Regions from separate parts of the Pseudaeromonas pectinilytica genome, predicted to be linked through region 2. Evidence: predicted binding sites of a transcription regulator. Region 2 holds the regulator's gene; each other region holds the start of a gene.

Region 1 (8,060 bases), on a different contig from region 2:
ATGTTGCAAAAATAATGCTTTTTTATGCTGACAGCTCTGAGGTAGCCTTGTTATTGATATCGACGCCGGGACGGCGATCGCCACGCCGCTCCAAGGGGGCATCGCATGCACAGGGCTGGGAGCAGGGATGAGTTTTTCCAGAATATTGATCTACGCTGACGAGGTGGCGCAGGCTAATCGGCTGGCTCTGTTGCTCAGCCGGTATGGCCATGAGCCTGTGCTGGCCTCCAGCAGCGATCCCTTGCGCTTACCATCGGCGCTCAATGGCGCCATGCTGGATTGCCGTCGCCTGACGGCCGAATGGCGGGTGCTGGCGATCACCCTAGCTCTGCAGGGCATTCCCGTGGTGTTGTTTACCGAAGCACTTCCCGAACATCTGCAGGCACAGTTACTGGATGCCGGTGTTACCTTGGTTCCCCATCGACTGACCGATAAAGAGCCGGTAGAGAGCTGGATCAAGCAGGCACGGGCCCAGCATGCCATGGTGCGGCGTCAGCGTGAGGCGGTGGCGGATATCAGTCAGAAGCTGGAAGAGCGCAAGCTGATTGACCGCGCCAAGGGACAACTGATGAAACGGCATGGACTGGATGAGGAAGCTGCGTTTGCGGCTTTGCGCAGCAGTGCCATGCAGCATGGCATCAGTCTCGGAGAGTTGGCCCGGCGCCTGTTGCTTCAGCTATCGGATTGAACTTGCTGCTATTTTTGTGACTATCCACCGATTTTTAACGTTGCATCCTGTACCCGTTTTCCGCGCTCTGTAAGGTGAGTTGGCTATCAATAATTTAATACTTCAATAGTAATCAATTAGATAGATGTTTTACTGTGTCGAGTTGCGCGTGTAAGGGCAGGTTTCATATCCCGAATGGATAGGGGCAGAATGTAGGGAGACAGGGATGAGGAGGACGCTGCGCTGGATGGCCTTGGCCATGCTGTTGAGCCCAGGATGTTGGGGCGCACAGGCGCAACAAACCTTGGTGGTGGCTTTTAGTGAGGCACCGCCCTGGAAAATCCTTTCACCACGCCAGGAATATACCGGTATCGATATGGATATTCTGCAGCGGCTGGCCACCAAGCATGATCTGCGGTTGGTGGTGAAACCGGCGCCCTTGGCCCGCTGTCTGGCGATGCTCAAGAGCGGTGATGTCGATGTGGTCAGCAATCTGATGCGCACGGCGGACAGGGAAACCTTTATCCGTTATCTGGATGTGCCCTATCAGACCCATACCGATAAGGTGTTCTATCTGCAGGCGGGCAATCCCCGAAATATCAATCGCTATGAGGAACTCGAGGGGCTATCCATCGGCGTTAAACGCGGCGCCAAGTACTCCCCCCGTTTCGACAACGACCCGCAGTTGTATAAGGAGTCCGCAGTAACGAGTCTGGTGAATCTCAAGAAGCTGGCCATCGGTCGTCTCGATGCGGTACTCAGTACCGAGAGTGAAGGGGATTACTGGATCAAACATCTCAACTGGCAGGGGACCTTCAAGAAGGCAACCCTGCGATTCGACGAGCCCAGAGCCGTCTATTTCGGACTCTCCCGCCGCTCGAAACTGTTGAACCTTGCTTCCGCGTTCGAGGCAGACTTGCGCCAGTTGCTACAAAGTGGCGAACTGTCGCAGATCCGGGCCCAGTATTAAGCGCTTTGGCCGCAGGCTATTTCTTTTCCTCCGGTTGGCAGTAGGCGGGGATCCGAACCTCTTCGAGTGCCTGTAACAACTCCTGATCCTCCACTTTCTGTTGCCAGTGATTGCTGTGCACCAGCTCCGTCAATGGTAGGCGCTGACGCCAGCCTTTGGCTTGCAATTCGGGCTCGGGCAGAAACTCAGTAACATAGCCGATACACAGATAGGCGAGCGGGTAGACATGACTCGGCAAGCCCAGCGTCCGGGCCAACTCCTCATTGTCGAAGATACTGACCCAGCCGATGCCGATCCCCTCGGCCCGCGCCGCCAACCACAAGTTCTGCACCGCCAGGCAGGCGCTGAACAGATCCATCTCCAGAATGCTGGTCCGACCCAAGACGGTCGGGCCACCCCGGCTGCGATCACAGGTGATGCACAGATTGATCGGGCTCTCCAGAATGCCTTCCAGCTTCAGGCGCCGATACAGGGCGGCCTTGTCATCGGCTTCATCCGCGAAACGTTCGGCCGCCTGACTGTTGGCGATATCGAAGAGGGCTTTGACCCGACTCTTGATGGCCGGATCGTCGATGACGATAAAATCCCAGGGCTGCATAAAGCCGACGGACGGCGCGTGATGGGCGGCATGGAGCAAACGGGCCAGTAGAGGGACCGGGATCGGATCGGGCAGAAACTGCGAGCGCACATCCCGCCGCTCGTAGATAGCGCGATACAAACCCTGTAGTTGATCGTGACTGAACGGGAGGGATGACATGGCAACTCCGGAAGCTAGCGATGGCCCATTATGCAGAAAAGCGGCCTGGTTCAGTAGTCTGTTACGCCAAGGAATGCCACGCCAAACCGAGATTGGGGCTGGGTAACCGGGTAACCCTTGTGACTGGCTGTGGTGCGACGGCGCCATCTTGGTGCGCCCCTTCGGCGCTTGCCGGGCAAAAAACGGCTGAACATGGCTTAAAAAGCCATGTTAATGGTCGGTTAACGGCTTTTTCACCTTGGCACAGAAACTGAATAGTACTCCTTGAGTCAGGAGCAGGTGCCCGACCTCGGCCAACGGCGGTCGAATGGTTACTAGGCCCTAGTCCTGAAGAACGAATGACCCATTGATATGAACAGATGGCAACGACGCCCCGCAGATCTCCCGATCTGCGGGGCGTTTTTGTTTCAGGGAGGAACCACCATGCACGCATCCAAAAGAACTCTGTTGGCACTTGGCATCACCGCCGCTGTGATCAGCCAGTCCGTTCTAGCCGCCGTCGGCGCTCCGGAAAAAGAAGAGCTCAAGCTGGGCTTTATCAAGCTGACGGACATGGCGCCCTTGGCCGTGGCCTATGAAAAGGGCTTTTTTGAAGAGGAGGGGCTCTATGTCACTCTGGAAGCGCAAGCCAACTGGAAGGTGCTGCTGGATCGGGTGATCGATGGCCAACTCGACGGCGCCCATATGCTGGCCGGTCAGCCGGTCGGGGCCACCCTGGGGGTCGGCACCAAGGCTGAGGTGGTCACCGCATTTAGCATGGATCTGAACGGCAATGCCATCACGGTATCCAACGATGTTTGGCAAAAAATGTTACCGCAGTTGGCTAAGGGTAGTGATGGCAAGCCGAAGCATCCGATCTCGGCGACTGCCCTTAAACCTGTGATTGCCAGTTACAAGGAGCAGGGCAAGAGTTTTAACTTCGGTATGGTTTTTCCGGTTTCCACGCATAACTACGAGTTGCGCTACTGGTTAGCCGCCGGTGGTATTCACCCCGGTTTTTATGCGCCGGCCAAGGGCGACAACTCCGGCCAACTCCAGGGCGACGTATTGCTCTCCGTGACGCCACCCCCGCAAATGCCAGCCACTCTGGAAGCCGGAACCATCAACGCTTACTGCGTGGGTGAGCCCTGGAATCAGGCGGCTGTTGCCAAGGGGATTGGCGTGCCTGTGATTACGGATGAACAGGTATGGCGCAACAATCCGGAAAAGGTGTTCGGCGTGACTAAAGCCTTCGCCGATCAGTACCCCAATACCCATATCCATCTGATCAAGGCGCTGATCCGCGCCGCCTACTGGCTGGATGCCAATAACAACGCCAATCGCCTGGATGCGGTGAATATCATCTCTCGTCCCAACTATGTGGGGGCCGATGCCAAGGTGATCGCCAACTCCATGACCGGCACCTTCGAGTACGAGAAGGGGGATAAGCGCCCGGCATCCGATTTCAACGTCTTCTTCCGTCATCACGCTACCTATCCCTATTACTCGGATGCCATCTGGTACATGACCCAAATGCGCCGCTGGGGGCAGATTGCCGAAGCCAAACCCGACAGCTGGTATGCGGAGATGGCGAAGAAGGTCTATCGCCCGGATGTCTACGCCCTGGCCGCCAAAGAGCTGATTGCCGAAGGCAAGATGAAAGCCAGCGACTTCCCGGATTTTGCCAGCGAGAGCGGCTACAAGCCGGTGGATAACCACTTTATCGATGGCGTCCCCTATGACGGTCATACCCCGAATGCCTATCTGCAGCAATTCACCATTGGCCTCAAGGGCGAGCAGAAACTGTAACGACCGATGGACCTGCGGGTGGCTATTGATAGCCACCCGAGCTGAACAAGGAACCGAACTATGCAAACCATGATTCATCGTTTCAACCCATTTGCCGGCCCCTGGGGCTTGACCCATCTGAAGGCGGGCGGCGCGCGCGCCTGGCGCAGTAGTCTGCTGCCGATGCTGGGGATCCTCGCCTTTTTGCTGGTTTGGCAGATGGTAGCCAGCCAGGTGCAGACCTCGCTGGGCAGTCTGCCCGGTCCGGTCGCCACCGGCAAACAGCTGGTTGCTCTGTACCAGGAGCACAGCGCCGAGCGGGACAAGCGGGATGCCTTCTATGCCCGCCAGGCAGAGCGCAATGCCCAGAAGCTGGCGGCCAACCCGCAGGCCGAGGTGAAGGTTCGCCCCTATACCGGACGGGATACCTTCTTCGATCAAATCCTCACCAGTCTGGTGACGGTCGCCACTGGTTTCGGTATCGCCGTGCTGATCGCCATTCCGGCCGGGATCCTGTTCGGACTGAACCAGACCCTGTATCAGGCCATCAATCCGGTGGTGCAGATCCTCAAACCCATCTCGCCCCTGGCCTGGTTGCCGCTGGTGACCATGGTGGTCAGCGCCGTCTATGTGTCGCCCGATCCGTGGCTCGCCAAGAGCTTTGTCATCTCGGCCTTCACGGTCAGCCTGTGCAGCCTGTGGCCGACCCTGCTTAACACCATAGTCGGGGTGGCCAGTATCGATCCGGATCTGCAAAACGTCAGCCGGGTGCTGAAACTCGCGCCGCTGACCCATGTGCGCAAAATCGTACTGCCCTCCGCCATCCCGATGATTTTCACCGGCTTGCGCCTGTCGCTGGGGGTGGCCTGGATGGTGCTGATCGCCGCCGAGATGCTGGCGCAGAACCCGGGACTGGGCAAGTTCGTCTGGGACGAGTTCCAGAATGGTAGCTCCGAGTCGCTGGCGCGCATCATGGTTGCTGTCGTCACCATCGGGGTCATAGGTTTCATGCTGGATCGCGGCATGTTGGCCTTGCAGAAATGGATTTCCTGGGACAAGCGCAGCGAACTGCGCTGAGTCATCCCAGTCGCAAAAAGGAAGGAGAATTCCCATGTCAAAACACTATCTGGATCTGAGCAACGTCGGCATGCGCTTTGCCACCCCCTCCGGCTGGTTTGAAGCTCTGGTGGATGTCGATCTGAAGATCGCCAAGGGCGAATTCATCTCGCTGATTGGCCACTCCGGCTGTGGCAAGAGTACGGTGCTGAATCTGGTGGCGGGTCTGAACGATCCCACCTCCGGCGGCATCATCCTCGATGGCCGTGAGGTCGCAGGCCCGGGCCCCGAGCGCTCCGTGGTGTTCCAGAATCACGCCCTGCTGCCCTGGCTGTCGGTCTACGAGAACGTCGAGCTGGCGGTGCGGCAGGTGATGAAGGGGGCTCCCAAGGCGGCGGTTGCCGAACGGGTGCGCTACTACCTCTCCCTGGTGCAGATGGATCACGCCCTGGAGAAGAAGCCTCACGAGATCTCCGGTGGCATGAAACAGCGGGTCGGTATTGCCCGCGCCCTGTCGCTGTCCCCCAAGGTACTGCTGATGGATGAACCCTTCGGCGCTCTCGATGCCCTGACCCGGGCCCACCTGCAGGATGCGCTGATGGAGATCCAGGCCGAGCTCAACAACACCGTCATCATGATTACCCATGACGTGGACGAGGCGGTGCTGCTCTCGGATCGCATCGTCATGATGACCAATGGTCCATCGGCCACCATCGGCGAGATCCTCGAGATTAGCCTGCCACGGCCGCGTAACCGGGTGGCTCTGGCCGAGGATGTGGAATATCACCGTCTGCGCCAGCGGGTACTGAGCTTCCTGTATGAAAAACACAGCAAGGTGACGCCGCTAAAAAAGCCCAAGGCTGAGGCCCGCAGCGCCGTGGCGTAACGGACTCCCCGATGACCCTGGGGAAGCAGGAATTTTGCCTTTTACCCGAGCCGGGGAGGGGCAGAACACTCAATGAGGCGTGTGGCATGACGAGACGGTATGCCCGCCGGGATGGAGAAAAAAGGATGAACAAACAGCAACTGCTGGTGGTCGGCAACGGCATGGTGGGACACCACTTTATTGAACAACTGGTCAACGCCGGAGGGCTGGATACTTTTGCGGTGACCGTGCTGGGGGCTGAGCCGGACAGCGCCTACGACCGGGTGCATCTGTCGGAAGTATTTGGTGGCCGGGCACCCATAGAGTTGCAAATGGCCGATCCGGAGTGGTACGCCGCTCAAGGCGTGAAGCTGATCCTGGCCAGTGCCGCCGAGGCGCTGGATCTGGCGGCCAAGACGGTGACCACCTGTCATGGTGAGGTCTATGGCTATGACCAGCTGGTGCTGGCAACCGGCTCTTACCCCTTTGTGCCGCCGATCCCGGGTCACACCCGCGCCGGCTGCTATGTCTATCGCACACTCGCGGATCTGGAAGCGATCCGTGATGCCTGTGCCGGAGGACGCACTGGTGTGGTAGTCGGTGGTGGCTTGTTGGGGTTGGAAGCGGCCAATGCCCTGCGTCTGCTGGGGCTGGAGACCCATGTCATCGAATTTGCGCCGCGCTTGATGCCGGTACAACTGGATGCGGTGGGCGGGGATCTGCTGCGCAGCAAGATCCAGAGCCTGGGGGTCCAGGTGCATATCAATACGGCCACCGAGTGCATCGTCGATGGCGAGAGTGCTCGCCATCGCATGGTGTTCAAGGGCGGTGACTATCTGGAGACCGACGTCATCCTGTTTTCTGCCGGCATCCGCCCCGAAGACCGGCTGGCGCGTAGTGCCGGCCTGGTGGTGGGTGAGCGCGGTGGCATCGTCATCGACGAGCAGTGCCGGACCAGTCAGCCGGAGGTGCTGGCCATCGGCGAGTGCGCACTCTGGGCGGGTAAAATCTTCGGCCTGGTCGCGCCGGGTTATCAGATGGCGCGTGCCGCCGTGGCCACCTTGTTGGGGCAGGCGGGGAGTTTTCAGGGCGCGGATATGAGCACCAAGCTCAAACTGATGGGGGTGGATGTCGGCGCTATTGGCGACTCCCATGCCCAGAGCGCCGGGGCTCAGGAGGTGCTGACCCTGGATCGTCAGTCCGGTATCTACAAGAAGCTGGTGATTGACGAGACCGGCCAGCGGTTGCTGGGCGCCATTCTGGTCGGGGATAACAGCGACTACGATACCCTGCTGCAGTATTACCTGAACGAGGTGACGTTGCCGGAGTCCCCCTTGGGGCTGATCCTGGGCGAAACCCAGAGCAGTGCACCCCAGCTGACACTGCCGGATACCGCGACTATCTGCTCCTGCCATAACGTCACCAAGGGCGACATAGTGGCGGCGGTCAAGGCGGGCAACCATACCCTTAACGAGGTGAAGAGCTGCACCAAGGCCGGGACTGGCTGTGGCGGTTGCTCGAATCTGGTCAAGCAGGTGGTGGATCAGACCCTGCTGGAGTTGGGCATGGAAGCCAATAACCATGTCTGTGAACACTTTGCCTTCACCCGTCAGGAGCTGTTTCACCTGATCCGGGTCGGTGAGCTCAAACACTTCGGCGCAGTGCTGGAGAAACATGGCAAGGGGTTGGGCTGCGAGGTGTGCAAGCCGCTGGTTGGCTCTGTGCTGGCTTCGCTGTGGAACGAACATGTGCTGGAGAAACCCCATCGGCCGTTGCAAGACACCAACGATGCCTTCCTCGGCAATTTGCAAAAAGATGGTACCTACTCGGTGGTGCCACGGATTCCGGGTGGCGAAATCACCCCGGATGGTCTGATCGCCATCGGAGCGGTCGGCAAGAAGTACAACCTGTATACCAAGATCACCGGCGGTCAGCGTATCGACCTGTTCGGCGCCCGGGTGGATCAGTTGCCGGCCAT
Region 2 (8,060 bases):
AGCGGCTGAGCAGGGATTGGTTGAGGCGCAGTACCGTCTGGCCTGTATGTGCCTGCATGGCATGGGGATTTCAGCGGATCTGCAACAGGCTTTGCTCTGGTTCCGTAAATCAGCTGATGCTGGCTTGGCGGATGCCCAATATCAGTTGGGGCGCTTGCTGGAGCTGAATTTGGTGGATCATGAGAGTGATGATGACACTGATCGGGATAGTAGCCGTATGTCACGGAGCGTCTCATGGACGCAAACCGGCCGCAGCAGCGCCCCCTCACCGCAAGCCTGGAAAGAGGCGTTTATCTGGTATAAACGAGCTGCGGATCAGGATCATGTCGATGCCCAGTACGCACTTTCCATGCTGTATGAGCAGGGCCGTGGTGTTGAGGCGAATGCAAGCCAGTCATTGTACTGGGTGCGTAAAGCCGCAGAGCAAGGGCATTCCGGGGCCCAATTACGTCTGGCTTGCCGCTATGAAGCGGGAGCCAGTGTTGAACAGGATGAAGAATTAGCCTTCCATTGGTATCGCAAAGCGGCAGAACAAGGCGATCCCGCCGCCCTGTATGCGCTGGGATTGCAGTATGAGCGTGGGCGGGGTGTCAAGCTGGATGAGCAGCAAGCGGTCACCTGTTATATCCAGGCGGCGGCTCAAGGCCACCTCAAATCCCAGTTCAAACTCGGGTTTGCCTATGAACATGGACGAGGTGTCTGCCAGGACCGGATCAAGGCGGCCGAGTATTACCAGCGTGCGGCTGAAGCGGGTCACGCCGAATCCCAATTCAACTTAGCCAGCATGTATCTGCAAGGGGATGGCGTCCATCTGGACTCTTCCAAGGCGGCTTTGTGGCTGAATAAAATTGTTGAGGCCGGTGATGCCCGAGCGCAATTTATGCTGGGGCAGCTATATGAAACCGGCGCGGGTATTGCCCAAGATGAGCTGAAAGCGGCGGAGTTATATCGCAAGGCGGCTGATCAGAATGAACCACGAGCTCAGTTGGCGCTAGGTCGGATGTATGAACGGGGACGTGGCGTGACGCGCAGTTTCCGCGAGGCCGCCAACTGGTATCAGAAAGCCGCCGAGCAAGGGTCCGCTGAAGGCCAATTCATCTTGGGCGGTTTTTACCGGATGGGTCGTGGCGTGCAACAAGACTATCGTCAGGCTGTTCAGTGGTTCCGGAAATCGGCTGAGCAGGGAAATCAGCAAGCTTATCTGGCGTTAGGGCGACTTTACGAACTGGGGCAAGGGGTGTTGCAGGATCATCTGCAGGCGCTTTCATTCTATCGCCGGGTTGCGGCTGAAGGGGTGGCCGAAGCGCAGAATCGCTTGGGTAAGATGTATCGGCAGGGATTGGGGGTCCAGCAGGATGATGCGGAGGCCGTTGCCTGGTTCAACAAATCCGCTGCGCAGGGTGATCCGCAGGGCTGCTCCGAATTGGCGGAGTTGTGTCTGCAAGGGCTCGGGTGCGAGGTCGATAGTGGTCGTGCGTTGCAGCTGTTCCGTCAGGCCGCAGAGTCGGGGCATGCCGATGCGCAATACAATCTGGCCATGCTGTTCGAAACCGGGCGGGTGGTGGAGTTGGATTATCAGCAGGCGGCAAGCTGGTATCGTCTGGCGGTCGATCAGGGACATGCTAAGGCGCAGTACCAACTCGGGGTCATGTTCCAGGAGGGCCGAGGAGCGCCACAGAATTTCCACCAAGCGGCAGCGCTGTTTTCTCGGGCTGCAGAACAAGGGCATGCCCTGGCGCAATACAACTTGGCTTGTTTGTATCAGCAAGGTGTCGGCGTGCCGCAGGATAATCAGCAGGCCTATGTCTGGAGCTCGTTGGCGGTTGCCGGCGGTTGCCGTCTGAGTGAGGCGCAACAGTTACGGGACAATATGGCGCGATTGCTGAACGCTGCACAATTAATCGAGGCGCAGCGTGAAGCAACCTTGTTTTTTGAGCAGTGGCAGATGCAGGTGTAATTAACCAGTCAACGGTTACGAGCACAAAAAACGCCGGTTATGAAACCGGCGTTTTTTCATGTTTGCTGCTTCGAATCTTATTCTGCTTCTTCGAATCGTGCCGCGACCAGTTGTTCGACGGCATCCATGACCTCCTCGGCATCCGGACCTTCGCAGGTGACATGAATACTGGATCCTTGAGCGGCCTCAAGCATCAATAACCCCATGACGCTATCTGCGCTGGCCTCTTTTTCTTCATTGCTGACCATGATAGTTGCCTGATAGCTGGCGGTGAGTTGCACCAGTTTGATGGCGGCACGGGCGTGTAACCCCAACTTGTTGATGATGGGCAGTCGTTTCTCAATGCGAGGCATGGGATTTCTCCAGCGTACGATGGCGGACCTGGACGGTCTTGTTTCTGGCCCGGAAACTGGCGGCTAACAGTTCGGTGATGAACACGGATCTGTGCTGTCCTCCTGTACACCCGATGGCAACCGTGACATAGCTACGGTTGTTCCGCTCCAGATGGGGAAGCCAGTTACTCAGCAGGGTTTCGATCTGCTGGCTGTAAAGCATGACATCCGGCTGTGCTTGCAGGTACTCACGGACTGGCGCATCCAGCCCGGTCAGAACCCTGAGCTCAGGAACCCAGTGTGGATTAGGGAGAAAGCGGGCATCGAACACGAAATCTGCATCTTTGGGGGTGCCATGTTTGAAGCCGAACGACTCAAAGACCAAAACCAGTTCTTTCTCTTTGCGCCCCAAGACGCGTTCGCAGATCTGCTCGCTGAGATCGTGAATGCTCAGCATGCTGGTATCAATGCGCAGATCAGCCGTTGATGACAAGGGAGCCAAGAGATGGGTCTCTTGTTGGATGGCTTGATCCAGCGAGAGGTGCTTGCGCGACAGTGGATGTAAACGCCGACTTTCGCCATAGCGACGGATCAGCGTGGCATTGTCAGCATCGGTAAAAATACTGGAAAATTCGATATCGCTGGCCTGACGGATTTGGCCCAGCAAGTTGTCAATATCGCCGCTTTCGTCCGGCATGTTGCGCACATCAATACTGACGGCGAGTTGGTCATAACGATCCCGTGCTTCCAGCACCAATTGGGGCAGTAAGGTAACCGGAAGATTATCGACACAATAGTAGCCTAGGTCTTCCAGGACACGCAGGGCTATGGTTTTTCCTGAGCCAGAGCGGCCACTGACCACGATCAATTTCATGGGCGCCTCAGGGGGCAATCATCAGTTGATAGAGCGCTTCGTCACTCTCGGCCTGGCGCAGTAAACGACAAAAAGCCTTGTCATTCAACTTGCTGGCGATGAGAGAGAGCGTCTTGAGATGGGTTTTACATTCACTTTCGGGTACCAGCAGGGCAAACAGGATGTCGACAGGCTGGTTATCGATCGCATCGAAGGCAATGCCTTGATCCAGTGTTAGAAATACCGCTGTCAGTGGATGACCGTCCGGGATCCGGCCATGAGGAATGGCGATGGCCCCGCCAATGCCGGTACTGCCCATCTTTTCACGGGCCAACAGGCGTTCAAATAGCTCTTGCTCATCCAATCCTAACCGCTGGGCGGCCAGTTCACTGATGAGTTCAATGGCGCGTTTTTTACTGGAACAAGGGACTGCACTTTTGGTGCAGTCCCTGCTAAGAAAGTCCTGAATTAACATAGTTACTTACTATTCAATTTTTCTTTGTGCTTGATGATCTGGCGATCCAGCTTATCAATCAGCGTGTCGATTGCCGCATACATATCGGCCTGCTGGGAATTGGCAAAAATCTCGCCACCATTGACGTTGAGTTTGGCTTCGGCGATCTGGTTGAGTTTTTCAACCGTGAGAATGACTTGAACATTATTGATTTGTTCGAAGTGACGCTCCAGCTTGGCAAATTTGCTATTTACGAAGTCACGCAGCGGGTCGGTAATTTCGATGTGATGACCTGACAGGTTAATTTGCATAACGTCTTCCTTTTGTTTGGCCTACAACAGGCGTTTGCGCTGACTGGATGGCGGTATTGACAAAGACTCTCGATACTTAGCGATGGTCCGTCTGGCTACCATAATACCTTGTTCAGTAAGCAAATCCGCGATCTTGCTATCGCTTAAGGGTTTTGCTGTATTTTCAGCCGCGACCAGCTTCTTGATCAAAGCCCGGATTGCGGTGGAAGAACACTCCCCTCCATTATCAGTATTGACGTGACTTGAGAAAAAGTATTTAAGTTCGAAGATTCCACGAGGCGTATGCATGAATTTTTGTGTGGTCACACGCGAAATGGTCGACTCATGCATTTCTACCGCTTCGGCGACATCATTGAGAACCATGGGCTTCATAGCCTCTTCACCATATTCGAAAAAGTCTTGCTGCTGCAACACGATACAATTCGCTACTTTCAGCAGGGTTTCATTCCGGCTCTCCAGGCTCTTGATAAACCATTTGGCCTCTTGCAAGTGTGAGCGGATAAACTGACTGTCACTGCTGTTTCGAGCGCTGCGGGCCATGGAGGCATAGGTTTCGTTGATGCGAATTTTCGGCATGGCATCTGGGTTTAATTCTACCACCCACTTGCCCTGCTTCTTGCTGACCGCGACATCCGGAATCACATATTGGGAGTCGCTTTGGATAATACTGTTGCCAGGCCTCGGTTCCAGATGCTGGATCAGATCCAGCGCCTCCTTGAGTTCTCCTTCCTTGAGCTGCATCTTGCGGGCCAGATTGCGATAGTCCCGACTGGCCAGCAAGTCCATGTGCTCTTGCAGGATAGTTTTCGCTTCTTGAAGCCAAGGTGTGGTCTGTGGATATTGCCCCAGTTGGATCAGCAAACACTCCTGGACGGAGCGAGAGGCGACACCAACGGGGTCAAAGTGCTGAACTCTCTTGAGTACGGCTTCAACCTCATCCAGCTCGACTTCACGCTCGTCAGACTGCACTGCTTCAAGGATGTCCTCCAGGGTGGCCGTCAAATAGCCTGAATCATCAATTGCGTCGATGATCGAAAGCGCAATCGCCTGATCCAACTCGCTAAATGGTGTCAGTTGCATCTGCCAAAGCAGGTAATCTTGCAGTGTTTCTGTGGTCTCACCCTGATAGACAGGCTCATCGTCGCCGCTGGGTAAGCCACTGGCCTGATGGGTTCCTGCGGTATAAAGCTCATCCCAGGTGGTATCCATCGGCAACTCATCCGGCATGTTTTCCTGATTGAGTGCGTCGCTGGTGTTGAGCTGGCTACCATCCTGCTCGTCCCTGGCCTCGTCTGCTGCTTGCGCGTCGTCCCGTTCTTGCTCCGACATGGGCTCCAGATTATCACTCTCCTCCTGCTCCAGCAGGGGATTGGCATCGAGTGCCTGCTGGATCTCCTGTTGGAGCTCCAGTGTGGAGAGTTGTAGCAAGCGGATCGCTTGCTGAAGCTGTGGCGTCATGGCCAATGACTGACCAAGGCGCAACTGTAAAGTCGGTTTCATTAGTATCGCTCTTTCCTTAAATCGACAAACCGGGTCCTGCAGAGAGTGTTACCTATAGGGTGAATCCTTCTCCCAGATAAACTTTTTTCACCTGTTCGTTGTTGAGAATTTCGCTTGGAGCGCCCTCGGCAATAAGCTTGCCATGACTGACGATATAGGCTTTCTCGCAGACATCCAAGGTTTCTCGTACGTTATGATCGGTAATTAATACCCCAAGCCCACGATCGCGTAAATGTTCGATGATGCGTTTGATGTCGATGACCGAGATGGGGTCTACACCGGCAAATGGTTCATCTAACAGGATAAATCTGGGGTCTGCGGCCAGAGCTCTGGCGATTTCCACCCGCCGCCGTTCACCTCCGGAGAGGCTCATGCCAAGGCTATGGCGGATATGACTGATGTGAAACTCCTCGAGAAGAGACTCCATCTTGTCCGTTCTTTCCTCCCGGGTGAGATCACCACGGACTTCCAATACGCCCATTAAATTTTGTTCGACCGTGAGGCGACGGAAGATCGAGGCCTCTTGCGGCAGGTAACCAATGCCATTTCTGGCGCGCTCGTGCATCGGCAGAGAGGTGATGTCGATGTCATCGACCGTTACGCTACCGCCATCTTGGGGAACCAGACCGACGATCATGTAGAACGAGGTGGTTTTCCCGGCGCCATTTGGCCCGAGCAAACCGACGACCTGGCCGGTTTCAACTTGCAGGCTGACGTCACTGACCACGGTGCGGCTTTTATAACTCTTCTTCAGAGCGCTGGCTTTTAACAACGACATCTTATTGACCATCCTTCTGACTGGTCTGCTCTTGCAACTGTTCCGGCAAGAAAACAGTCTTGACTCGTGAGCCCTTGGCGGTACTTTCAGCGGCCATCTGCTGTTTCTGGATGTCATAGCGGATGACATCGCCGCTCACTTCATTGTCTTGCTGCTGCAATTTAGCCTTGTCGCTGAGCACGACCAGCTTCTCTTTGAGCTTATAGTGAAGGCGATTGGCACTGGCTTGTACCGGTTTACCATTATCCAGCACCTGGGAAAAGGTCGCGGGTGAGCCATAGGCGATCATCTCTTCTGCACCTTTTTGGCCATTGCGGATGACTTCGACTTTGCTGGCGGTGATTTTGATGGTGCCTTGAGTGATCACCACATCATCGAGAAACGACACTTTGTTGCTGCCCAGTTCGGCCAGTTGGCGTTGCGAGTCGACAAAGATCTTTTGCTGATAATCGGTTTGTTTGGCTATCCCGGCGCTGGAGGCCAGCAGCAGACAGCAGAGCACCTTAGCGGGCTTGGTTAAAGTAAATCGCATGACTGTTGTCCAATAGTTCATAGCTGTTTTGGTCCAGTTTCCCCAAGAGGCCAACGCCCTCATTGTGGAAGCCAGGTCCTTCGATCACGACTTTCAGATTGGTGCGCATTTGCTGGTTGGTCAGATCCAGCTCCATGTAGTCGGTGGTCAGTCGCTCGGCGATGGGCTGCGGCCCCAGGTTCTTCAGGACCACCTGATTGCGCAAAATAGCGCTATCACTGTTGTTGAGTACACCCTTCTCGCCACTGAGCTCCCATAACGGTTTGCCATCAGCATCCCGGGTCGTGATGCGCGGATGTTCCAGTTCGCTCATCTCTAACTGAGCGTAGTGTTCGGCGTAGTCGGCGGCCAACTCTTCCTTAAGGTGCCCTTTGGCATCGTAATGCTGGGTTCTCAATGCCTTGGCGGTGAATGAGGGTTGGTAGATAGATCCGCTTTGAGCCTGGCTGTCGCCAGTCTCCTGATCGAACCAGCGCCAGAGACCCAAGGCGAGGAGAAACATCAGACCAATCAGCCAATTCTGGCGACTCATACCGAAGCCCCTTGCGCCTGATCCAGCGCCTGATTGGCTTGCAGCAGCAAATCGCACACTTCGCGCACCGCACCTTCGCCACCGCGTAGCCGGGTGATGTAACGGGCGGCGCGTTGTGTTAACGGATGAGCATCCGCCACCGCAACACCCAGGCAACTAGCCTGCATGACCGGAATATCAATCACATCATCGCCAATATAGGCCGCCTGGTTCGCCTCCAGACCGAGGACATCCAGTAGATCCTGAAATGCAGGCAGCTTGGCGCCTTGGCCTTGATAGAGATGTTCGATACCCAATGCTGCCATTCGATCACTGACGATTCTCGAGTTTCGACCGGTGATGATACCGACTTCAATGCCAATATCGCGAAGAGCCTTGAGACCAAAGCCGTCTTTGGTGTGGAACGTCTTGAATTCCTCCCCCTGATTGCCCATGTAGATGCGGCCATCCGAAAGGACGCCGTCCACATCGCACACCAGCAGCCGGATCTGTCCGGCACGAGCGAACACGTCGGTACTGACCGGACCATACAAGGTCTCGATTTGGCTCATCAGACAACTCCAGCTTTCAGCACATCGTGCATATTGAAGGCGCCTATTGGACGGTTACTCTTATCGACGACGACCAAGCCGTTGATTTTTTTCGTTTGCATCAATTGCACGGCCTCGGCGGCCAACATCTCAGCCGGGACTGTCGTGCAACCGGTTTTCATGACACTCTCGATACGAGTCTGATGGATGTCGACACGCTGATCCAGGATCCGGCGCAGGTCACCATCGGTAAACAACCCGGCCAGGGTACCGTCGGGATT
Region 3 (8,060 bases), on a different contig from region 2:
GGCCAAGGAGATCATTGCTCGTTTTCATGATGAAGCGGCAGCCGAATCGGCGCACAATGACTTCACCCAGCGTTTCTCCAAGAACGCCATTCCCGACGAGATGCCGGAAGTGACGGTGGCCGCCGACGCCGAAGGCATAGCAGTGGCCAATTTGCTCAAAGAAGCCGGCTTGGTTGAAACGACCTCGGAGGCACTGCGCATGATCAAGCAGAATGCCGTCAAGCGGGATGGCGAGGTGGTGAGCGATGGCAAATTGCTGGTCACCTCTGGCACCGCCGTCTGGCAGGTGGGCAAGCGTAAGTTTGCTCGCATCAGCGTGCAATAAGTGCCGCTCCGATAAAAAAAGCGCCTACGGGCGCTTTTTTTTTTGTCGGCTCTTGCCTGGTTAGTGGTATCCCTGGTGGTTTGGTTATTCCGGTACTTCAGCGTGAGCCTGGTTGTTTTTTTATCCGGCTGTTGAGCTGCGGTTGATGTTGGCACGGGTAAAATGCGCTCTGAGCGCTACCCCGTCAGGCTTCCTGTCGGCGCCTCGGGATTGGTGATGTGCCGAAAACCTATGATGAGAGTTGAACTCCATGCATGACATGTTGTTGGCGATTTGGAACCAGGATTTTGACCAGTTAGTGGCGCTTCATTCCGTGGGGCTGTTGATCAGTTGCCTGGTCGTCATCCTGTTTTTGGAGTCCAGCTTTGTGTTTCTGCCCTTGCCCGGTGACAGTCTGATGTTGTTGGCCGGTGGTTTGGTCGGCGCAGGGGTGTTGGGATCTGAAGTGACGCTACTTTATCTGCCATTAGCAGCCGGAGTCGGGAGTCTGCTGGCCTATCTGCAGGGTCGCGTCTTGCAAGGAACCGTGCTGATGGGGTATCTGCAACGGATTGTCCCGGAGCAGAGTCTGTTCCGTGCGACGCAACTGCTGTCACGGTATGGCTTTCTGGCCATGTTTTCGTCGCGTTTTGTACCTGTGGTTCGGGTGTTGACACCGATGTTGATGGGCATGGGAAAACTGCCGCCACTGCGCATGGCGGTGGCCAGTTTTGCCAGTGCCTTCTTGTGGACTCAGCTGCTGAGTCTACTGGGCCAGGGCATGATGTCGATCCCGCTGTTTATCCGGCATCAAGAGTTGCTCACCCGGCTGCTACTCACCGGCTCCTTGTTACTGTTTGTCTGCGCCGTCGCTGCGCTCGGTATGCGCTTTGCCCACAGTAACCCACAACGACATCCCCCGCGAAACGGTTGAGCCAATGCCAGTAGCAGGGCTGCCGCGCAGCGTTGTGCGGCAACTGTTGCCGTATTGGCCGGAACATTGGCCCTCGGGGTTTGGTGCTATGTTCCAGGCGCTGTGTTCCAAAAGCAAAAAACGCAGCCTCGGGCTGCGCTTTGTTATGGTGTCCCCGCCGGGAATCGAACCCAGATCGGTCGCTTAGGAGGCAACAGTTTTATCCAGTTAAACTACGGGGACTTAGGCCTCCAGGCGTGAGCCCAAGGCGGCGGGCATTATAACAAAGCAAACGTTGAAAGCCAGACTGGATGTACAATACACCCAGTCTGATCAGTGGGTTATTCCAGAATGGCCAGATCATTGATCTGGATGTTGCCGGCCGCATAGCGGTTCAGCGGCATCATGATGGCGTTATTGTCATACACTCGTTTGACTTCCATCTGCCCCATCGCCGGGTTGCGAACCGTTCGTTCCCGGCCATAGCCATCGGTGAAGTTGGCTTTGTGTTCGATGTAGAAGCGCTCGCCAGTCTTGATGCCGTGACGCTTCCCCAAATTGATATGGTAGTTGTCGCCATCGATGCGCAGAATGCGCGCCACCGGATTGGTACACTGTAATTTCATCTGCATATCCTGTACGGCCCGATTCAGTTGAGCTGTGATTTCCTGACCATACGCCGAACTCCAGAAGCGTTGTGAAGCCACGTCGACACTCTCTTGCTTGGCAAAATCCCAGATGGCTTCGGTTTCATAGTGCGGTTGATCGACCAGCTCTCCGGTCAGGCCATCAAACAGATACAACTGCAGGGTAAAGTGACGGATGGGATCGTGCAGCCATTGTTCCAGCATATTGCCATCGGCATCGCGCAACGAAATATCCTCCAGCACACCAAACAACAGATACTGGCTATCGGTTTCGGCGGCCAGACTTTGCATCTGACCGATGTAACCCGTTTCGCCTTGCTCCAGTCGGCGCGGGTCCAGCCCGAGGTTGGCGTCCAACCAGCGGCGAGTGACAAAATTCTGGCTTAATTTTCCCAAGCGGCTAAATATTTGACGGGTCAGCTCGCGATGCAAGTCGAATAATTGGCCGTAGCTGGCCTGTTCTGGATTGGCAAAGCGAAAGCGAACCAGCGTGATGCCCTTGGCATAGCTGGCACCGGCGCAGCGAGTGCGATCCGCAACTATATAAGCGCGGAGACTGACACTGAGTCGCCCGTTGCGGACTTCTTCTTGCAACAAATTGTATTGGCGGATCTCGCTGTTGGCGCGGATCTGGAACTGATCCCGGGTCAGGGCGCCATTGCTCAGGCTCTGGATGCTGGATACCGATGCGCCTGCCTGCAACATGGCTTGTCGTAGGGCGTCCTGGGTGGCTTGAGCCCGGGCTTCATCCTGATCGCCATTGATGATGGGGGCACTGCCACTAGCGGTGATCCATTGTGCGTATACTGGCCATGCCAGCAGGAATATCAGCCAAATCCATCGTTTCATGGTATTCATCTTGCTAGGGATTTGAGCAGGTAAATGCATTTTGTATGCCGAACCTTAAAAGGTGCAATTCCGGCTTAAGGAATGCATGGTCTGGCCGATACAGGTGAAACGCCGAATAACAAACAGGTTGGAACTCGTCATGAAAAAAACGGCCTTATGGATGTGCTTGTTGTTGCTGAGTGGCTGCTCCTCAGAATCTGCCAGCCAGGGCGACCCTTATTCCGTCGAGGGCGGTGAGCTCAATCGCCTGGTGTCCTCTATGGCGGATCGGCTGTTTACCAATAAGCTGGCTGGCAATACGACTTTGTCGCCGATTGCGGTGACCTCGTTCGTCAACTTGAATACTCTGGAAAATACCAACTGGTTAGGTCAACAGATCGCGGAAGACTTTGTCCATGAGTTGCATCGTCGAGGTGAGGTGGTATTGGATTATAAGCTGACCGGCAGTATCAAGGTTACGCCGGAAGGGGACTTTGTGTTCAGCCGCGACTGGACCGAACTTTCCAAGCGAGTACCCGCTTCGCGCATACTCACTGGAACCATGTCCCGGAATGAAAAAGGAATTGTCATCAACGCTCGCATTGTCAGCCTGAAGACCCGGATGGTCGAAGCGACGGCACAAGGTTTTGTGCCGACCAGTCTGCTCAAGGGCGGGCTCGACTCAGGACGTGCGGTGACCGTGACCAAGGGCATGATTGTGCGTGGCGAGTTCCCGTATGGACAATACAGTAACTCGGTGCCATTAACCCATTGAGGCGAATATGATGTGGAAACAGTGCCTGATCGTTGTGAGCCTGTTGTGGCTGGGTGGTTGCTCACAAAATGGCGTGACTCGATATCAGGTCGAGGAGCCGGAGCGTTTTCCAATCCTGCGAGCGATTGGTTATGCGGTTGTCGATGTGCAGCCTGGCCCCAGCCAAGGTGAGAAGATGTTACAGGCAATCCGGGCATCCAAGCTGGATGCCTATCGCGAACTAACCGAACAGGTGTACGGCCAATCGCTACAGGGCTCCACCACCCTGCGTGACGCAGTGCAAACCAGTAATCAACTACAGGCCTCGGTGGATGGCATGGTGCGCGGCGCTCGGGTTCTCAAGAGCTACCCGATGGACAATATGTACGCCACCGAATTGGAGCTGGATACTCGAGTCTTGTTCGATTTGTATAAGCTGCAGGGGGCCTTCTAGCGGAACCTGTGCTGACGACTTACTGCAACTATAAAAACGCCAGGTAACACCTGGCGTTTTCATTTCTCAATCGAGCTACTACTGGAGCAGGTGATGTTTAGGCTTTTAAGTTGAGATTCATATTACCAGCGGCATGGGCCGAGCCCTTGCTGTCATAGGTCATACTATTGCGATCCCGGATCTGGGTGAGTACTCCGGCCAAGCGACGATTGGATGCCAGACTCAGCTCCAGCAGCTTGCCATTGACTTCATTGCGCTCTTGGCACTGCCGCAGTTTTTCGACCAGATGCTCTTTTTGCGCGGAAAGCGGACCATCGAGTTGCGGCTGATCCGGATGTTGGCTGATAGAGGCATCATTGCGCTGGAGCTGTTCAAGCAGGAGTTGTTTCTTGCTGGCAATATCGGGAAGGGAAAGCGCTTGACGCTGCTTGAGAAGGACAAACTCTTCCTCCAGCAGCAGCATCATGTCATCCAGCAATTTATCTTGCTGCAGCAGCAGCTCATTGAGTCCGGTCATCGGGTCAGTGAATCCAGATTGGATTCCAGATCCAACATCTTCTGGGCTACCCGCTGACTATCGACGCGATAGTCGCCCTTTTCAACGGCGGCCTTGAGTGCTTCAACCTTGCTTTGATTGGTTGATGGCGCATCTTTGATTCGTTGCTGCAATTTATTCAGCCCCTGAGCCTGATCGGTAAGCAATACCGCATCTTGGCGTGGCTGGCTTTTTGCCTGCGCGTCAACCTCTGCCGGATTGCTGACGTTCGAACTGCTTTGGCTTGCGGTTCCCGTCGTGATCTTACCGGAATGGTTGTTCATCAGGTTGTTGACGTTATGAATGGCCATGATGAGCTACCTATTGTTTGCGTAATTCGCTTCTAGCCTGCTTATCGGCTATCGAGGGACTAACTTTAGGAAAAAAGTAAATCTGTTTCACATTTTTACCTTCACCTGGCCCACGGCTTCGACCGTTGCTGTGATGACCCGTTTTGAGCGAAGATTTTCAACCCGGATCGATTGGCCAAAGGTACCATCTTGCAGGGCTTTGCCACTGGTTTTAATGGAAAGCGCCGATGTTGTCGCTTCAATCTGCACAGTATCATCTCTACATACTACACAGATTTGATTTTGTCGCACAGGCTGGCCTGGTCGCAGATCGCGTTTGCTGCGGCTGCCAATTAACGGTTCAATTTCAGTAAAGCTGTCACCCCGCATCATCACTTCATCCATGAAGTCTAGCTTTAGATTGGCGGCTGTCAGGACGCTACCCTTGGTGATGGCATCGGCGACTGTCACAAAAGGACGGAGAACGGTAACCCGGACAGGAACATACACCTCCCAGCGTGGCTCGGCTTCACAAATGAGCCTGACCGTAGTATTTCGTTTGATATCGCCATTTCCGGCTACACTAGCTGTAAGGTTCTTATCGCATGGGTGCATGGCGTGGCGGGTATCGATCGTTGCTGCCGTGACGTCGACCTGACTGGTTGGGTCTATGACCATCTGGCTATAGATAAATTGTTCAGCCAGTGTTCGCATCTGCTCGGTGATTGTCTCGTCGGCATGAAGGCTATTTGCGAGCAGGAGTGTTGGCAAGATCAGACTATGACGACTAATCATGTTCAAGTGCTTGCTGATAAAGCAAAATAACGACATATAAGAATCTACTATCCTTGCAATAAGACGATGACCCCGTGGATGATACAGGCATCGTGAAGAATAACCGCCTGCAACAACCGCTTTGCCTGTGGCTGGGTAATGCAGGATTGGTGCCACCGGCCTCAAAATGGAGAGAATTATGGCGAGTATCCTGGACTCAGTAAATCAGCTGACCCAACTGGTGGGACAGAACCGCCTTGAGTTGTTGCTCTTTCGTTTGAATGGACGGCAACGATTTGGCATCAACGTGTTCAAGGTGCGTGAAGTGTTGCAATGCCCGCAACTGACGGTCATGCCGAAATTACATCCTTATGTCCGGGGTGTTGCGCACATCCGCGGTCAGACTATTTCCGTGATTGACTTGAGTCTGGCAACCGGCGGGCGTCCTATCGCCGATATTTCCAAGTGTTTTATCATCATTGCGGAATACAATCGCTCGGTGCAGGGATTTTTGGTCGGCTCTGTTGAACGAATCATCAACATGAATTGGGAGTCCATTTTGCCACCTCCCAAGGGGGCGGGTCGCTTCAACTATATGACGGCTGTGACCGAGGTGGATGGCGAATTGGTTGAAATCTTGGATGTGGAAAAAATCCTGGATGAAATTTCGCCCATTAACACCGAAGTCAGTAAAGAGTTGGTTGCCGAAAGTCCGAAGCATGATCCTCACGGCCGTCCGGTTCTGGTTGCTGATGACTCCTCGGTTGCGCGTAAGCAAGTTGAACGAGCCTTGAATACCATTGGCGTAAAATGCCTGCTGGCCAAAGATGGCAAAGACGCGCTGAACATGTTGAATGATATGGCCAAAAAGGGACCCATCGAGGATCAAATCGCCTTGGTTATTTCCGATATTGAGATGCCGGAAATGGATGGTTACACCCTGACCGCTGAAATCAGAAACACCCCCGCACTCAGAGGCTTGCATATCATACTGCATACCTCTCTCAGCGGCGTGTTCAACCAGGCAATGGTACAGAAAGTGGGAGCTAACAATTTTATTGCCAAGTTTAACCCGGATGAATTGGCCAAGGCCGTTCAGGATGCGATGTAATCAACCAATGCAGAATTTTAATGAAGACACTGTCCGAAGACCTATATAAACAGTTCAGTGCCTTTTTGGAGGCCCAAAGCGGTATTGTGCTGGGTGCCAATAAGCAGTATCTGGTCAAGAGCCGACTTGCCCCCCTATTGGGGCAGTTCGGTGCGGCCACACTCTCTGATCTGATCAAGCGCTCGATGGATCCCAAGGAACGGGATCTTAAGATGACTGTGGTTGATGCCATGACGACCAATGAAACGTTATGGTTTCGAGATGTTTATCCTTTTCAATTGCTTACCGATAAAATTTTTATTGAGCTGGGAAAGGCCGGTCGCCCGTTGAAGATTTGGTCGGCCGCGAGTTCTTCAGGGCAAGAGCCTTATTCCATCGCCATGACGGCGCTGGAACACCAGTTCAAGAGGCCAGGAACCTTACCTGGCGGGGTGCAGATTGTCGGTACCGATATTTCGGCCTCGATGTTGAATCAATGTAAAGAGGGGATTTACGATAGTCTGGCGCTGGCGCGGGGCTTGTCGCCAGAGCGAAAGCGTCAATTTTTCGAGCCTTATGGCGACAACAAGATGCGGGTCAGCGAACGCGTCAAAAAATTGGTGAGTTTCCGGCCCTTCAACTTGCTCGACAATTACAGTCTGCTGGGTAAGTTCGATATTATTTTTTGTCGCAACGTGCTGATCTACTTCGCTCCAGAAGTGAAGTCCAAGATCCTCAACCAGTTTGCTTCTAGTCTCAACCCTGGCGGTTACCTGATGCTGGGGGCTTCGGAATCCTTGACCGGCCTTACCGATCGGTTTGAGATGATCCGCTGCAACCCCGGTATTGTCTACAAAGTCAAATAACCTTCCTCTTGTCATGGCACACCTTTTGCAAAGTTATTTGCAGGAGGTGCGCCATGGCCATTTCATTTGATAAAGCGTTTGGGATTCATCAGTACACCATCGGAGCTCGATCCGCTCGAGCAGAGGTGCTGGCAGCCAATATTGCCAACGCTGATACTCCCGGATACAAAGCTCGAGACCTCGACTTCTCCGCAGCACTGGAGCAGGCGCAATCTCGTACCCAAAGTGGTTTCGCTCTCGCGACATCGGATGCTCACCATATTCAGGGAAGCAGCAGCTCATCCCTAGCTGGAAGCGTCAAGTATCGTGTTCCAAATCAACCAGATACGGGAGATGGGAATACGGTGGATGTGCAACAGGAGCGTACCTCCTTTATGGAAAATGGGCTCGAATACCAGGCGTCTCTGGAGTTTCTTAATAGCCGTATATCTGGTTTGCTCAAGGCGATTAAAGGAGATCAGACATGAGTCTGTTCCGTATCTTTGATATAGCGGGTTCCGCAATGAGTGCACAATCGGTGCGTTTGAATACGACTGCCAGTAATTTGGCAAATGCCGAAAGTGTCAGCTCCAGTGCGGAAACAACTTACCGCGCCAGGCGGCCAG
Region 4 (8,060 bases), on a different contig from region 2:
GCTTCGTGCTGGGTGGCAAGATAGCGCCGATTTTCTTCAACACTATGGAAGATGCGGGAGCACTGCCCATCGAGCTGGATGTCAGCAAGATGAATACCGGCGATGTCATCGACATTTATACCTATGAAGGTAAGGTGACGGTGCATGGCAGCGATGAGGTGCTGGCTACTTTCGAGTTGAAGACCGAGGTGTTACTGGATGAAGTGCGCGCAGGCGGCCGGATCCCGCTCATCGTGGGTCGTGGTCTGACCGACAAGGCTCGAGACATGTTAGGCCTGCCATTTTCTGAAGTATTTAAGCGTTCACAACCGGTAGCGGATTCTGGCAAGGGGTATACCTTGGCTCAGAAAATGGTCGGTAAGGCTTGTGGCGTCGATGGTATTCGTCCTGGCACTTATTGCGAGCCGAAGATGACCACGGTTGGATCTCAAGATACCACCGGGCCCATGACTCGGGATGAACTCAAGGATCTGGCATGCCTAGGTTTCTCTGCCGATCTGGTGATGCAGTCCTTCTGTCACACTGCGGCTTATCCAAAGCCGGTTGATGTGCAAACCCACCATACTCTGCCCGATTTCATCATGAATCGCGGCGGTGTTGCTCTGCGTCCAGGGGACGGCGTGATCCACAGCTGGCTCAACCGGATGCTGTTGCCGGATACCGTGGGTACCGGTGGTGATTCGCATACCCGTTTCCCGATTGGTGTCTCCTTCCCTGCTGGATCGGGTCTGGTTGCCTTTGCCGCCGCGACCGGTGTGATGCCGCTGGATATGCCGGAGTCGGTGCTGGTTCGCTTCAAGGGAACCATGCAACCGGGGATCACGCTACGAGATCTGGTGCATGCCATTCCCTATCAGGCTATCCAGATGGGACTTCTTACCGTCGAGAAGGCCGGTAAAAAGAATATATTCTCCGGTCGGATCCTCGAGATCGAAGGTTTGCCGGAGTTGAAGGTGGAACAAGCCTTCGAGTTGGCCGATGCCAGTGCCGAGCGTTCAGCGGCTGGCTGTACCATCAAATTGGATGAGGCGCCGATCGCCGAATATCTCAACTCCAACATTGTCATGCTCAAATGGATGCTGGCAGAGGGATATGGGGATGTTCGCACCATCACGCGCCGGATCAAGGCGATGGAGGCCTGGTTGGCCAAACCGGAGCTGATGCAGGCCGATGCTGATGCCGAATACGCCGCGATCATCGAGATTGATCTGGATAGCATCAAGGAGCCGATCCTCTGTGCGCCCAATGATCCGGATGATGCCCGTTTGCTCTCCAGCGTGGCCGGTGACCGTATCGATGAGGTGTTTATTGGTTCTTGCATGACCAATATCGGTCATTTCCGGGCGGCCGGTAAGCTGTTAAACCAGTTCAAAGGCCAGCTGACGACTCGTCTATGGATCGCACCGCCGACCAAGATGGACAAAGATCAACTGACCGAGGAGGGCTATTACGGCATCTTCGGTCGTGTGGGCGCGCGTATTGAAATCCCGGGATGTTCGCTCTGTATGGGCAACCAGGCGCGTGTCGCCGATGGTGCTTCTGTGGTTTCCACGTCAACGCGCAACTTCCCGAACCGGTTGGGTCAGGGAGCGAATGTTTATCTGGCATCCGCGGAGCTAGCTGCCGTGGCGGCCATCCTGGGTCGGATCCCGAGCGTCGAGGAATACCAGGGTTACGCTCGCGAACTGGATACCTTGGCCAGTGATGTTTATCGTTACCTGAACTTTAACCAGATTGCCAGTTACACCGCGAAGGCCGACCAGGTCATTCTGCAAGTTCCGGTGTGATAGATGCTGATCGGCAGGAACGGGGCGCACGATGCGCCCCGTTTTTTTATGATATGCCCTTCTGGCGCTAGAATGAGAAGAGCAAGCTGAGGGGGCTACGATGGATTATGAATTTACCAAACAGGCGGATGGGCGTTTGCGCGTCAAATTGGCCATGGGACACGAGGCGTTTGGTCATTGGTTGAATGATGCGATCGCCACGAACCTGACGCTGTTGGCCGATGTTTTGCGTGATGTTGAACGAGTCCAGCAGGGTGAGGTTGAGATGCTGACCTTGCATAGCGCCGGGTATACCTTGCAATTGGGGGATGGTGAAGCCGAGATCTCGGCCAATGTGGTGCAATTTGAATTTGGCGATGAGTTGGAGCCAGATATGGCCTATTACGATGATGAACAGATGTCGGGCTGTGGACTGGAAGATTTTCAACGCTTGTTATTGGCGTGGCAGGATTTTGTCCAATCTGAGTCCTAAGCTGAGCTGTGGTTTGGGATGATTTTATGCTGCACCAAATTGGCGCCCAGTTCGGTGACATCCCGAACTGGGCTGCACCAATTGTAATGGAAGATGGCTGGTTAATTTGATTTTCTATATTTATCTATATGAATAATATGGATTTTATTATTGTGGCATAGACATTGAATTAGTTTGTTAAACCCAATATCAACCAGGGAGTGGGAGACAAGGTATGAAGCTTATCAGCGCAATTATTAAACCATTTAAGCTGGATGACGTGCGTGAGGCGGTAGCGGCTCTGGGCGTTGACGGTATGACAGTATCTGAAGTGAAAGGTTTTGGCCGTCAAAAGGGTCACACCGAACTTTATCGTGGTGCCGAGTATCAAGTTGATTTTCTGCCAAAAGTGAAGCTGGAAATTGCCAGCGTCAGCGAGAATGTCGAGAGTATCATCGAGGCAATCTGCAAGGCGGCATACACCGGCAAGATCGGTGATGGCAAAATCTTCGTGTATGACCTGGCCCATGTGGTACGTATCCGTACCGGTGAAGTCGACGACGAAGCCATCTAGCGGTCTCGGGTGTTGACTCCGTTCGGAGGGCACCCGCAATTTCATGATGTATTGAGCTGTACTTGAGACCCTTAGGGGTCTTTTTTATTTCTATTGAAACAATAAATGCGAATGACTATCATCAGCGTGAATTTTTTTGATTTACGTCAAGGGATGGTGGGTTTATGGGTTGGCGGCATCTGGTCAGTTTATCTCTATTGTTGGTTTTTCAGACGCAGGCGGCTGAAGAGGTCAATGTCTATTCGGCGCGTCAGGCGCATTTGATTGAACCTATCGTGCGGCAATTTACTGAGCAAAGCGGTATCAAGGTCAATCTGGTTTACGCCGAAGATGGACTGGCCGAACGACTGAAGCGCGAGGGGCGGTTAACGCCCGCCGATCTGGTTTTGACGGTGGATATTAGCCGTCTGATGGAGCTGGTTGATGCGGATCTGGTGCAACCTGTCCGTAGCCCGTCTCTGGAGCAAGCAATTCCGGCTCAGTATCGGGATCCAGAAGGCAAGTGGTTTGCCCTTACCACTCGCGTCCGTGGCATTTACAGCAGCAAAGAGCGTTTGGGGCAGTTGAGCTCCATTCGCTACGAAGACTTGGCGGATTCCAAGTACAAGGGACGCATCTGCACCCGGAGTGGCAAGCATCAGTACAATGTGGCGCTGGTTGCTTCCATGCTGGCTCACCAGGGTGAAGCCAAGACCCGTCAGTGGTTAGAGGGTGTTAAGGCGAATCTGGCACGCAAGCCTCAGGGGAACGATCGGGATCAGGTAAAAGCGATCAAGGAGGGGGTCTGCGATCTTTCTCTCGGCAACAGTTATTACTACGGCAACATGCTGGAGGATGCCAATCAGAAGAGTTGGGCTGAGGCTGTCTATCTTAACTTCCCTAATCAGGCTGACCGAGGCGCGCACGTTAATGTCAGTGGCGTGGTCATGACCAAGTATGCCAAGCACCCAGAGGCCGCTCAACGCCTGATGGAGTACTTGGTCGGGGATCAGGCGCAGCAACTCTACGCCGAGCTGAACAAAGAGTATCCGGTCAAGTCTGGGGTGGCTCTGTCGCCGTTAGTGGCTTCTTGGGGGCAATACCGTGCGGATGATTTGTCTCTGGTGACGATCGCCAAGCACAGAACCCAGGCGATGAAGTTGTTGGATGAGGTGAAGTTCGATCTCTAATCGCATCCGTTCAACCGGCGAAAAAGCCATATGAAGGCGGCTATTTGGATGGCGAGCGGCAGAGGTATTGCTCTGCTGCTCTGTTTCCCGCTGCTGGCTCTGCTGATCGAGGCCGGGTTGTCGCCTCTGGATCTGCTGGCTCATCTCTGGGCCACCGTATTGCCGACTTATCTGCTGAACTCCGCGGGACTGGTGTGCGGCACTGTCTTGCTCTGTTTACTGCTGGGGGCGCCAGCGGGTTGGTTGATAGCCCGCTGCCAAATACCGGGACGGCGTTGGTTGAATTGGGCATTGGTATTGCCACTGGCCATGCCGGGCTATTTGGTAGCCTATGTCTATACCGATCTACTCGATTATGCGGGTTGGGTGCAGCAGAGCTTGCGAAACCTGTTTGGCTGGCAACAGCCAGGGGATTACTATTTTCCGCCTATCCGCTCCCTGGGTGGGGCCATCGGGGTCTTGTCTTTGGTGCTCTACCCCTATGTGTATCTGTTGTCACGGGCCGGATTTGGCGAGTTGGCGCCGCAGCTGGTCGAGAGTGCTCGCATGCAGGGCTATGGTCACTGGCGTCGCTGGTGGCATCTGGAACTTCCGCTGGTCCGTCCTGCCATTGCCGTAGGGCTCTCCCTCGTGGCGATGGAGACGCTGGCTGACTTTGGTACTGTCTCCTATTTTGCTGTGCCAACCCTGACTACAGCCATTAATGATGTATGGCTGGGTTACGGTGAACTGGGGGCAGCAGCTCAGATCTCTTTGGGATTACTGGCGTTGGTGGGGTTGACTCTGCTGATGGAGCGAGTGAGTCGAGGTCGGCAGCAGCGCTATCAACGACAGAGCCTGCTGCAGCCGACAGCGGCCTTGGTGTTGCGGCCGATTGTGTGTGTGCTGGCCGTGGGTTATCTGCTGGCGCTGATTGTGCTGGGTTTTTTGCTCCCCTGCGGAGTCCTGATGTATTACGCCTGGCAAGTTTGGGATGGAGAGTGGCCTGCCGGTTTGTGGGATGCCAGCTTCAATAGCTTGCAGGTCGCGGGGTGGGCCGCGCTGGTCGCCTCAATCATGGCGCTGCTGATCCTGTTTAGCCAACGCCTGAACCTGAAGTTGGCTTGGCCACGCCAATGGGCTGGATTGGGCTACGCTATGCCCGGTACTGTTTTGGCCATCGGGATCCTGATCCCCCTTACTGCGACTGACTTTGGTCTTAACGCCTTGCTGGCCGGGTTGGGGCAGCCTGAGCCAGGGCTTATTTTAACGGGCTCGCTGTTTGCGTTGATCGCGGCGTATGTGGTGCGTTTTATCGCCATGGCGCTGGGGGCTATCGAGAGCAGTTATGGCCGCATTCCGCCATCGCTGGATATGGCCAGCCGTGCGTTGGGGCATGGCGCAAACAGCCTGTTGTGGCGAGTCCATCTGCCGTTACTGCGTCGAGGTATTTTGACCGGGGCTTTGCTCATCTTTATTGAAGCCATGAAGGAGTTGCCCGCCGCTTTGATGTTGCGTCCGTTCAATTACGAGACGCTGGCCACGCTGGTCTATCAATACGTAAAGGCGGAGCAGTTGGCCGAAGGGGCCTTCCCTGCGCTGTTGATCGTGGCTGTTGGTCTTTTACCCTTGTTGTTTATGAATCACTACCTTGGGGAGCGGAAGTCATGAGTGCCTTGCGAATTGAGGATCTGTATTGTCAGCACCAGCAGCAACCCGTGTTGTCTGGCATCTCGTTAACTGTGGAAGATAACGAGATCCTCTGTCTGCTCGGTGCCAGTGGCGGGGGCAAGACCACGCTGCTGCGGGCGATCGCGGGCTTGATGCCGGTCTCGCAGGGGACCGTCTGGCTGCGGGGTCGCCAAGTGGAGGGGGCGGGCATGAGTGTACCGGCCGAGCAGCGGGAGACAGGATTTATTTTCCAGGACTATGCGCTGTTTCCTCATCTAACCGTGGCGCAGAACCTGGCGTTTGCGCTCCGTCCGCTACGACTCTCCGGGGAGCAGCAGCGACAACGTATTCAGGAGATGCTGAGTCTGGTGGCACTGACGTCGCTGGCTCAACGCTATCCCCATGAATTGTCGGGTGGGCAACAACAGCGGGTGGCGATTGCTCGGGCCTTAGTCTGTCGTCCGCAACTTCTGCTGCTGGACGAGCCCTTCTCCAATATTGATGCCCAGGTCCGTTGGAGTTTGATCCGCGAGATCCGCGCCTTGCTCAAAAGCTTGAACATGGCAGCGGTCTTTGTCACACACAGTAAGGAGGAGGCGTTTGCGTTTGCCGATCGGCTGGCCTTATTGGAAAAGGGACGTGTGGTGCAAATCGGCACTCCGAAACAACTCTATCATCAACCGGCGAGCCCCTATGTCGCCGAGTTTTTGGGACGGGGTAATTTGGTCCGTTGCGACTGGCTAGCTGCTGGGCATCTGGCCAGTGCGCTCGGAGAGATCCGGGTTGAGAGCGATCCCGCTGCTTGTCCTGAGCCCTTGCTTTTTGTGCGGCCGCAATTATTAGCGGTGACCCCGGGAGGCCAGGGTGCTGTATTAGAGCAACAATTCCTCGGCAGTCATGTCCGCTGTCTTATCGACTGGCAGGGAGAACACTACGAAGCTTGGCACCATGAATGGCTGACCGAGCCTGAGTGCGGTGTGTCTCTGGCGCTGCGTCCTCATGCGCCTGTGCTCTTCTCGCGGACAGAGTGGCCTCAGCTCCATTCCCGTTTGTAGTGCACTAGCCGCTAGCGTGACAAATGGCTTATAGTGAACGCCTTGTCTTTCGAAGGAGAATGTTCATGTTCCAGCCACAAACAGGTCTCTGTGCCGAGCCCAATTCCCATGCTTATTATCTGATGTTTGATATTCAGGCTGGTGCGGAGTCTGAAATTCGGCTGGCGCTGGCGCATTTCCCCGAACTATGTGAGGAACTGGCGAGTAGCTATCCCGAGGCGAGTTTCAGTGGGTTGGTCGGCGTGGGGAGCGAAGCTTGGGAGCGGCTGTACTCCCAGCGACCGTCGCTATTGGCTCCTTTCCCGACGCTGGAACAAGGCGAGCGAGTGGCGCCTGGGACACCGTTTGACCTGTTTTTTCAGCTTCGCGCCGAGCGCGTCGATATCTTGCATCTTGCGGGTCAGCGGTTGATGGCTCGGTTGGCGGGCAAAGTGCTCTTACGAGAAGAACGGCATGGTTTCCGGTTTTTGGATTGCCGGGATCTGACCGGATTTGTCGATGGCACTGAAAATCCACAGGGCGAGCACAGAGCCGAAGTGGCGCTGGTGGCTGAAGGCCCCTTTGCGGGCGGCAGCTATTTGCATGTGCAGCGCTTCGTGCACAACATGGCCCAGTGGCAGCGATTAGCCTTGAAGGAACAGGAAGATATCATCGGCCGCACCAAACAGGACAACATCGAATATGCCTCGGTGGATAAGCCACTGACCTGTCATATCAAGCGTGTGAATCTGAAGAACAGCGCAGGCCGGAGCAAAGAGATACTGCGTCAGTCAATGCCTTGGGGCTCACTGGAAGAGCAAGGGTTGTACTTCATCAGTTGCTGTCACACCCCGGATCACTTCACCGACATGCTACGCAGCATGGTGATGGGTGATGGGGCTGGGCATTTTGATCACTTGTTGCGGTTTACTCGCGCGGTGACGGGCGCTGCTTTTTTTGCGCCATCCCAGGGTTTTCTCCGCCAGGGTGGCCTGATGGATCTCCGCTAAACAGGCTGCTGCACAATAAAAAAACCGGCGCTAGCGCCGGTTTTTTTGACCCGTCAGATCTTTAACCCGCATGCTCGAACAGCTCGAGCACCGAATCATAGAGTTCATCCATATCGGTCTCGGCGGTCGGGGTGATGAAAATCGTATCATCACCCGCGATGGTGCCGAGGATCCCTTCGGCTTTGCCCAAGGAGTCCAATAAGCGCGCGATCAGCTGGGCCGCGCCTGGACTGGTGTGGATCACCAGCAGGAAGCCGTTATGGTCAACATCCAAGACCAGATTCTTCAGCGGGCTATTGATGGTGGGGACGCCCAACTCGACCGGCAGACAGTACACCATCTCCATTTTGGCATTGCGGGTACGCACAGCGCCAAAGCGACTCAG

The links. Region 2 encodes sigma-54, which starts transcription at its own class of promoters, with help from an activator protein. Its sites were predicted from a motif close to TGGCACNGTTTTNGCTT; they were not measured.
Region 1: a site for sigma-54 is predicted at 2,634-2,650, ahead of ACYVG7_RS13360 (CmpA/NrtA family ABC transporter substrate-binding protein). Genes of this name have one in related genera too.
Region 3: a site for sigma-54 is predicted at 5,659-5,675, ahead of flgA (flagellar basal body P-ring formation chaperone FlgA). Genes of this name have one in related genera too.
Region 4: a site for sigma-54 is predicted at 2,413-2,429, ahead of ACYVG7_RS00960 (P-II family nitrogen regulator). Genes of this name have one in related genera too.

The regions. Positions count from the first base shown of each region.
Region 1 is NZ_BAAGVN010000317.1:250-8,309, forward strand. It holds gene ACYVG7_RS13345 (ANTAR domain-containing response regulator) at 128-688, shown strand; gene ACYVG7_RS13350 (substrate-binding periplasmic protein) at 894-1,637, shown strand; gene bluB (5,6-dimethylbenzimidazole synthase) at 1,654-2,394, opposite strand; gene ACYVG7_RS13360 (CmpA/NrtA family ABC transporter substrate-binding protein) at 2,818-4,182, shown strand; gene ACYVG7_RS13365 (ABC transporter permease) at 4,243-5,238, shown strand; gene ACYVG7_RS13370 (ABC transporter ATP-binding protein) at 5,273-6,103, shown strand; gene nirB (nitrite reductase large subunit NirB) at 6,229-8,060, shown strand, end outside.
Region 2 is NZ_BAAGVN010000030.1:15,958-24,017, forward strand. It holds gene ACYVG7_RS03020 (SEL1-like repeat protein) at 1-1,957, shown strand, start outside; gene ACYVG7_RS03025 (HPr family phosphocarrier protein) at 2,035-2,310, opposite strand; gene rapZ (RNase adapter RapZ) at 2,297-3,163, opposite strand; gene ptsN (PTS IIA-like nitrogen regulatory protein PtsN) at 3,171-3,617, opposite strand; gene hpf (ribosome hibernation promoting factor) at 3,620-3,907, opposite strand; gene ACYVG7_RS03045 (RNA polymerase factor sigma-54) at 3,929-5,407, opposite strand; gene lptB (LPS export ABC transporter ATP-binding protein) at 5,460-6,185, opposite strand; gene lptA (lipopolysaccharide transport periplasmic protein LptA) at 6,187-6,717, opposite strand; gene lptC (LPS export ABC transporter periplasmic protein LptC) at 6,689-7,249, opposite strand; gene kdsC (3-deoxy-manno-octulosonate-8-phosphatase KdsC) at 7,246-7,800, opposite strand; gene ACYVG7_RS03070 (KpsF/GutQ family sugar-phosphate isomerase) at 7,800-8,060, opposite strand, start outside.
Region 3 is NZ_BAAGVN010000069.1:52,781-60,840, reverse strand. It holds gene tyrS (tyrosine--tRNA ligase) at 1-325, shown strand, start outside; gene ACYVG7_RS05155 (DedA family protein) at 576-1,238, shown strand; tRNA gene ACYVG7_RS05150 (tRNA-Arg) at 1,385-1,460, opposite strand; gene ACYVG7_RS05145 (flagella assembly protein FlgT) at 1,559-2,713, opposite strand; gene ACYVG7_RS05140 (FlgO family outer membrane protein) at 2,853-3,467, shown strand; gene ACYVG7_RS05135 (LPP20 family lipoprotein) at 3,475-3,900, shown strand; gene flgN (flagellar export chaperone FlgN) at 3,998-4,417, opposite strand; gene flgM (flagellar biosynthesis anti-sigma factor FlgM) at 4,414-4,746, opposite strand; gene flgA (flagellar basal body P-ring formation chaperone FlgA) at 4,834-5,556, opposite strand; gene ACYVG7_RS05115 (chemotaxis protein CheV) at 5,699-6,610, shown strand; gene ACYVG7_RS05110 (CheR family methyltransferase) at 6,631-7,455, shown strand; gene flgB (flagellar basal body rod protein FlgB) at 7,509-7,922, shown strand; gene flgC (flagellar basal body rod protein FlgC) at 7,919-8,060, shown strand, end outside.
Region 4 is NZ_BAAGVN010000012.1:37,489-45,548, reverse strand. It holds gene acnB (bifunctional aconitate hydratase 2/2-methylisocitrate dehydratase) at 1-1,787, shown strand, start outside; gene ACYVG7_RS00965 (YacL family protein) at 1,888-2,259, shown strand; gene ACYVG7_RS00960 (P-II family nitrogen regulator) at 2,474-2,812, shown strand; gene ACYVG7_RS00955 (Fe(3+) ABC transporter substrate-binding protein) at 2,977-3,981, shown strand; gene ACYVG7_RS00950 (ABC transporter permease) at 4,012-5,631, shown strand; gene ACYVG7_RS00945 (ABC transporter ATP-binding protein) at 5,628-6,686, shown strand; gene ACYVG7_RS00940 (Dyp-type peroxidase) at 6,752-7,675, shown strand; gene argR (transcriptional regulator ArgR) at 7,737-8,060, opposite strand, start outside.